DNA from 2 places in the Billgrantia sp. C5P2 genome. Region 2 is predicted to be linked to the other one. Evidence: predicted binding sites of a transcription regulator. Region 2 holds the regulator's gene; the other holds the start of a gene.
The links. Region 2 encodes FNR, which switches genes on or off when oxygen is low (the NO sensors DNR and NnrR bind a similar motif). Its sites were predicted from a motif close to TTGATNTANATCAA; they were not measured.

Region 1: a site for FNR is predicted at 1,944-1,957, ahead of ACRWQA_RS06990 (OmpW/AlkL family protein). Genes of this name have one in related genera too.

Annotation. Positions count from the first base shown of each region.
Region 1 is NZ_CM128542.1:1,503,223-1,506,637, forward strand. It holds gene ACRWQA_RS06980 (gamma-glutamylcyclotransferase family protein) at 1-223, shown strand, start outside; gene ACRWQA_RS06985 (OmpW/AlkL family protein) at 295-927, opposite strand; gene ACRWQA_RS06990 (OmpW/AlkL family protein) at 1,155-1,748, opposite strand; gene ACRWQA_RS06995 (hypothetical protein) at 2,018-2,314, shown strand; gene putP (sodium/proline symporter PutP) at 2,402-3,415, opposite strand, start outside.
Region 2 is NZ_CM128542.1:3,581,116-3,584,530, forward strand. It holds gene hemN (oxygen-independent coproporphyrinogen III oxidase) at 1-1,163, shown strand, start outside; gene fnr (fumarate/nitrate reduction transcriptional regulator Fnr) at 1,282-2,028, shown strand; gene ttcA (tRNA 2-thiocytidine(32) synthetase TtcA) at 2,107-3,048, opposite strand; gene ACRWQA_RS16535 (3'-5' exonuclease) at 3,139-3,415, opposite strand, start outside.

The DNA of each region.
Region 1 (3,415 bases), 2.1 Mb from region 2:
CGTTACCCGGGAGGGCCCGATAGAGGCCTGGGTCTATATCGCTGCGCCTGGCACCACCGCCAAGGCACTCAAACCAGCCCGAGAATACCTGGATCATCTGCTGGCGGGCGAGCCCTTCCTCAGCGTCGAGTATCATCGCCGCCTGGCCGAGGTCGAAGCGGTTCATGACCTGGAGGATCGGCTTCTCTTACTGCTGGGCCTGTCGCGGCACTCCCCACGCTGAGGTCTGCTGGCAGTCCTGAAACGTACGAGGCCCGCCATCCGGCGGGCCTCTCGGCGTTCGGGATGGCGGGATCAGAAGCGATAGCTGACGCCGGCCATGAACACCCAGGGGTCGATACTGACCTTGCCTACATCCGTGCCGTTCAGGCTGGCATCGGTATCGATATCGACGTACCAGGCGGCGGCGTTGATGCCCCAGTTGTCGTCGAGTCGCACGTCGAGGCCAAGCTGACCGGCCAGGCCCCAGGAGCTGTCGAGGTCCAGGTCCACCCCTTCGATATCGATCTCTTCGCTGAAGAAGTGGGTGTAGTTGAGGCCGACGCCGGCATAGGGCTGCAACTGGGAACCGGTGCCGCCCAGCGGGTAGTACTGCAGGGTAAGGGTTGGCGGCAGATGCTTGGTCGAAGCGGCTTCCACGCCATTGAGTTCGATATCGTGCTTGAACGGCAGCGCCGCAAGCAGCTCGATGCCGAGCTTATCGTGGAACAGGTAACCCAGGGTGAAGCCCAGGTTGGTATCGCTACGAACGTCGACATCAATAGCGCCATTCACCAGACTGCCATTATCGCTCTTGGGGTCGACATGAGCGACGCCAACGCGGGTGATGAAGTCGCCCTGGTTATAGGCGAACGCTTGGCTGCTGGCCAAGGCCGCAGTGGCCGCGAGGCCAGCAGTGATCAGAGTGAGAAGGGCTTGCTTGCGCATGAGTCGACTCCTGTCGTTTGCAAAGGAACAGCGTGGAGCTGCTTTTGAACGAAGCCAGTCTACTCAGTGCCTGACGAGAGAATATTGACCCAAGGCAATAGTTGTTTTCGACAACTGAATGGGTATTTTCGATGCTTCTTATGACTGGTGTGTCGCCAAAACGAAGAACGCCGGGCTCAAGAATGGCCCGGCGTGTTCGTACTGACGCGCTGTCAGCTCGGTTTGGCTCAGAAGCGGAAGGTCACGCCGCCACCGATGGTCATCGGATCCACCTTGGCCGTGCCGATACGCTCGCCATCGGCGGAGAGCCGGGAATCGACATCGGCGTAGTTGGCGAAGCCATTGAGCATGAAGTTTTCGGTAACGGCCAGATCGATACCCACCTGACCCACGGCGCCATAGGAGCGACGTGCATCAATGCCTTCCGGCTCGCCGGAGAAGCGGGTGTAGTTCACACCTGCACCGACGTACGGCTGGACTTTGGAATCCAGCCCACCGAGCGGGTAGTAGTTCACCAGCAGATTGACCGGCATGCGGTCGATGGTATCGGTGTCACCGCCAGCGCTGTAGGTATGCTCGATCTTCTCGGAGCCATTGAGTTCGATGCCCACCTTGTCGTGAAACAGGTAGCCGGCACCGTAGGTAAAGCCGGTTTCGCCGCTGCTGATACTGTCGAGCGCACCATTGTCGGAACGGGTATCGGACTTGGCGAAGCCGCCACGCACGAAGGTATCGCCGGCGCCATAGGCCAGGGCTGCCTGGCTAGCGAAGAGGGAGCTGGCTGCAAGGGCAACCACGGGAATCAGACGGATCGATTTCATTACAGCGTCCTCCTGGTTTCTAACGCCGGAGGTTCCCGGCAGCATTGGACGATGTGTAGTATACGAACACTGTTTCTAAAAGTCCTGTTTAATTTTGTTATCGCCGTCATTGACATGATTGTTTGGCATAATCGCTGTTCACCTAATTTCAAAGCCGCGAATATGACAAACATTGTGCAGCACGATGTACAATTATTGCTGTAGGGCAGCATGGCGTAAGGCAGGACGAAGGGCTAAGCCTTGTGTAGGCGCACACAGGAGAGGTCGCGATGCGGACAGAAGTGCAGGATTGCCCGATGTGGTTGACGCTGGCGGCCATGCTGGCGGCAGCGGTACTGGCGCTAGGATTGTTGATTCGCCCCGAGCTGATCAGTGGATTGCCGATGATCTTGCGCATGCCTGCCATCGGGCTTGGTGTCTGGGCGCTGGGCGCGGCCTTCATGCAGCCGCTGGGACTCGGGTTCCGCCGCCATTGGCTGCGGCGTGCGACCACTCCTCCGGTGAGTTTGGCTGCACTAGGCGCCTTTGCCGTCATCGTGATCGTGCGTGCCCTTTGGATGACATGAGTTGAGGCGGGCTGCACCGACAAGAAAGCCGCCATGAAGGCGGCTTTCTCGTTGCGTGATGCTATCGGTTGCGTGGGTGCCGGCTGATTACGCTTCCTCGAAGGTATCGAAGTCGGCAGTTACACGCAGATCCGGCTCTTCGGTGGCCAGGCTGGCCACGATAATGGCCGCATAAGCCAGGATCACTCCAGGGACGATCTCGTAGAGATCGAAGATACCACCGGACAGCTCGGCCCAGACCACCACGGTCACACCGCCTACTACGATACCGGCCAGTGCCCCCCACTTGTTCATGCGCCGCCAGTAGAGCGACATGATCAGCGCCGGGCCGAAGGCGGCACCGAAGCCGGCCCAGGCGTAGGCGACCAGGTCGAGTACGGTGGCGTCGGGGTTGAGCGCCAGCAGATAGGCAAGTACCGCAATGGCGATGACGGCGAAGCGGCCTACCCATACCAGCTCGGTCTGGCTGGCATCCTTGCGGAAAATCGCCTTGTAGAAATCATCGGTCAGCGCCGAGGAGGAGACCAGCAACTGGGAGTCGGCGGTGGACATGATCGCGGCCAGGATGGCGGCGAGCAGGATGCCGGCGATGACCGGATGGAAGATCAGGTTGACCATTACCATGAACACGGTTTCTCCGTCGGCCAGGTCGCGCTGGACGAAGCCTACGCCGAGCAGGCCCACGGCGATGGAACTGACCAGGGCGATGGCGGTCCAGGTCACGGCGATGCGACGGGCGGCAGGAATGTCACGGTCGCTGCGGATGGCAGCGAAGCGGGCCAGGATGTGCGGCTGGCCGAAGTAGCCCAGGCCCCAGGCCAGGGAGCTGACGATGCCGATGAAAGTCAGCGCCTCGCCGGTAGAGGCGTCGCGGAACCAGGAGAGCATGTAGTCGCTCTCGGCAGCGAGAGCGGCGCCGGCACCGGCGGTGCCGCCCAGGTCGCCGAAGGCGATGATCGGCACAATGGCCAGCGCCGCGGCCATCATCAGGCCCTGGATCAGGTCGGTCCAGGAGACTGCCAGGAAGCCGCCGAAGAAGGTGTAGGAGATCACCGCGATGGTGCCGATGGTGACCGCGACGGAGTAGTCATAGCCGAACAC
Region 2 (3,415 bases):
AGATCGCGACCAAGGCCACCCGCGTTGCGGAGCCCTACCTGTCGCGCCTCGACCGCGAGATGGTACTGATCAAGCCCCACCTGGATACGCGGCGGGAGGTGGCCCAACTGCACTGGGGTGGGGGTACACCGACCTTTCTCAGCCTCGATCAGATGAGCGACCTGATCGACCGCCTCGATGCCCGCTTCGGTCTTTCCAGTGCCCGTGAGCGTGACTATGCCATCGAGATCGACCCGCGCGAGGCCGACGTCTTCACCCTGCGCCACCTGCAGGCACTGGGCTTCAATCGTCTGAGCCTCGGCGTCCAGGATCTCGACCCCAGGGTGCAGCGCGCCGTGAATCGGGTCCAGCCCCGCATCCTTACCGAGGTGCTGCTCGACGAGGCCGACCGCCTCGGTTTTCGTTCGCTCAACCTCGACCTGATTTACGGCCTGCCTCTCCAGACCCGCGACAGCTTTGCCGCCACCCTGGAACAGGTCATCGCCATGGCGCCGGCGCGCCTTTCGGTCTACAACTATGCCCACATGCCCCAGCGTTTCGCGGCCCAGCGCCGTATTCGCGCCGAAGACCTGCCCGGGCCCGAGGAGAAGCTGGCGATATTGCGCACCACCATCGCCATGCTGACCGAGGCAGGCTACGTGCACATCGGCATGGATCACTTCGCCCGAACCAGCGACAGCCTGGCCATCGCCCAGCGCAACGGTACCCTGCAGCGCAATTTCCAGGGCTACTCGAGCCATGCCCAGTGCGACCTGGTGGGGCTCGGCGTCTCGGCCATCTCCTGCGTCGATGACGTCTACGCCCAGAACCATACCCGCCTTGCCGACTACGAGGCCGCCCTCGACGGCAGCCAACTGCCCACGGCAAGGGGCATCCGGCTGACCTTCGATGACCGAGTCAGGCGGCATGCCATCGAGCGCCTGATGTGCGACATGACGCTGGATCTGGACGAGCTGAGTGAAACCTTCGGCATCGATGCCCCTCGCTATCTGACGGAGGCCCTGTCCCGACTGGAGCTCCCCCAGCGTGACGGGCTGGTGACCGTGGAAGGCCATCGGGTGGTCGCCACACCGATCGGGAGGTTGCTGATCCGGCACCTCGCCATGGCCTTCGATGCCCGGCTGCCGCCAAGGCTCGACACCCAGTTCTCGCGTATCGTCTAGATACGCGGAGTGTGCCGGCCGGGCCTAATCTTATTGCGGCCAAAGGTCGCAAGGGGCATTTCACCTGCTTCATTAATGTTCCATAATGCCTCCATGACGATGATCAAGGAGGTGGAGCATGCCGGTCAACGCGGCCAATGCGCTCGGCAAGCGGCGCTCACTGCTGCATGAAACCCGCTGTCAGAACTGCAGCTTGAGTTCGCTGTGCCTGCCGCTCGCTCTGGAACTCGAGGACATGGAGCAGTTCGATGCGATCATCAAGCGCCGCTCTCCATTGAAGAAGGGCGAGTCGTTGTTCCGCCAGGGTAGTGGTTTCAGCAGCGTTTTTGCCGTGCGCTCCGGCAGTCTCAAGCAGGTTACCACCGAGGGTTCGGGTGACGATCAGGTCACCAATTTCTACTTGCCCAGTGAGCTGGTCGGCCTCGACGGCATCGACGAGCAGATCTATCCCGGCAGCGTGATCGCGCTGGAAACCACCACCGTGTGCGAGATCCCCTTCGACCGGCTTGATTCACTCTCCGAGCAATTACCCGAGCTGCGCGGTCAGCTCTACCGCAGCATGAGCAAGGAACTGCGCGACGACCGCAAGATGATGCGCCTGCTGTCGCGCAAGACCGCCGATCAGCGCCTGGCCAGCTTCTTCTCCAGCCTCTCGGACCGCTTCCGTCGCCGCGGCTATTCGCCCTACAGCTTCCGCCTCTCCATGTCGCGGGCCGACATCGGCAACTACCTGGGTCTGGCGGTGGAAACGGTCAGCCGTATTCTGGGGCGCTTCCAACAGCAGGGGCTGGTCGAGGTCTCCGGTCGCGAGGTGAATATCCTCAATCTGGAAGCCCTGGTGGCCCAGGCGCAGGACGAACACTGAGCCCATAACCGCCCCGAACGAAGAGACCCGCCCGGCAATGCCGGGCGGGTCTCTCTTTGGGCAGGACGAACCGGCCGATCAGTTGCTGCGCGATAGATCCAGCGCGTCGATCCGGCGCTCGCGCAACCGGGCCTGCTTGGTCTCGAGCCCTTCGAAGTCGAACAGCTCGCGGTCGGCCAACTGAGAGGGCGCCACGTTGGTCACCGCCTTGAACATGGATTCGATGCGCCCGGGGTGCTTACGCTCCCACTCGGCCAGCATCTCCTTGACCACCTGGCGCTGCAGGTTGGGCTGGGAACCGCACAGATTGCAGGGGATGATGGGGAAGTCCATCAACCGGGCGAATTCGGCGATATCCGCCTCGCGGCAGTAGGCCAGGGGGCGGATGACGATGTTCTTGCCGTCGTCGGAGAGCAGCTTGGGAGGCATCGCCTTGAGAGAGCCACCGTAGAACATATTGAGGAACAGTGTCTCCAGGATGTCCTCGCGATGGTGCCCCAGTGCCACCTTGGTCGCGCCGATCTCCTCGGCGAAGCCATAGAGGGAGCCGCGACGCAGCCGTGAGCAGAGCGCGCAGGTGGTCTTGCCCTCCGGCGTCTTCTCCTTCACCACCGAATAGGTATCGCGCTCGAGGATGTAGTACTCGACGCCAACGGAATCGAGATACTCGGGCAGTACATGCTCGGGGTAACCCGGCTGCTTCTGGTCGAGATTGACCGCCACCAGCGAGAAGTTCACCGGCGCATTGCGCTGCAGGTTGCGCAGGATCTCGAGCATGGTGTAGCTGTCCTTGCCGCCCGACAGGCAGACCATGACCCGGTCGCCTTCGTGGATCATCCCATAGTCGATGATGGCGTTGCCCACCTGGCGGCGCAGGCGCTTCTGCAGCTTGTTGAATTCACGCCGGGCTCTGGCATCGAGTGCGTCCAGCGGCGAGGGCTCCTCGCTCTGATTGCCCGGCGCCTGGCAAGCATCGGGGCCGGCGGCAACAAGGGGATCGAAAATCATGGCGTCTTGCATGGTCACGGGCTGCCAAGGCATGGTGGATGACGGGGGCCATCCTACCATTGCCTCTGCCCCGAGGCGACGCCACGGCGACGATTCACCGCGTCAGGCCTCGCGGCGGTCCTGCATCCCGGCCCGCTCCACGCGCAGGTACATCAATGCCGTGGTCACGGCGTCGCCGAGGGCGGTATTGCGCCCCATGACCGGCACACCCAAGGCCTCCGCCACCGCCTCGAAACGCTGCGCGCGCGGTTCGGGTTCCATGACACTGCGACGCTGCTGCCGGTGGTACAGCTGCGCCACATCGATGCCGCTGTTGGGAAGGTCGAAGCCGAAGCGCGGACGAATCTGGCGATTGAGAATGGCCAGGTCGAAGTCGAGC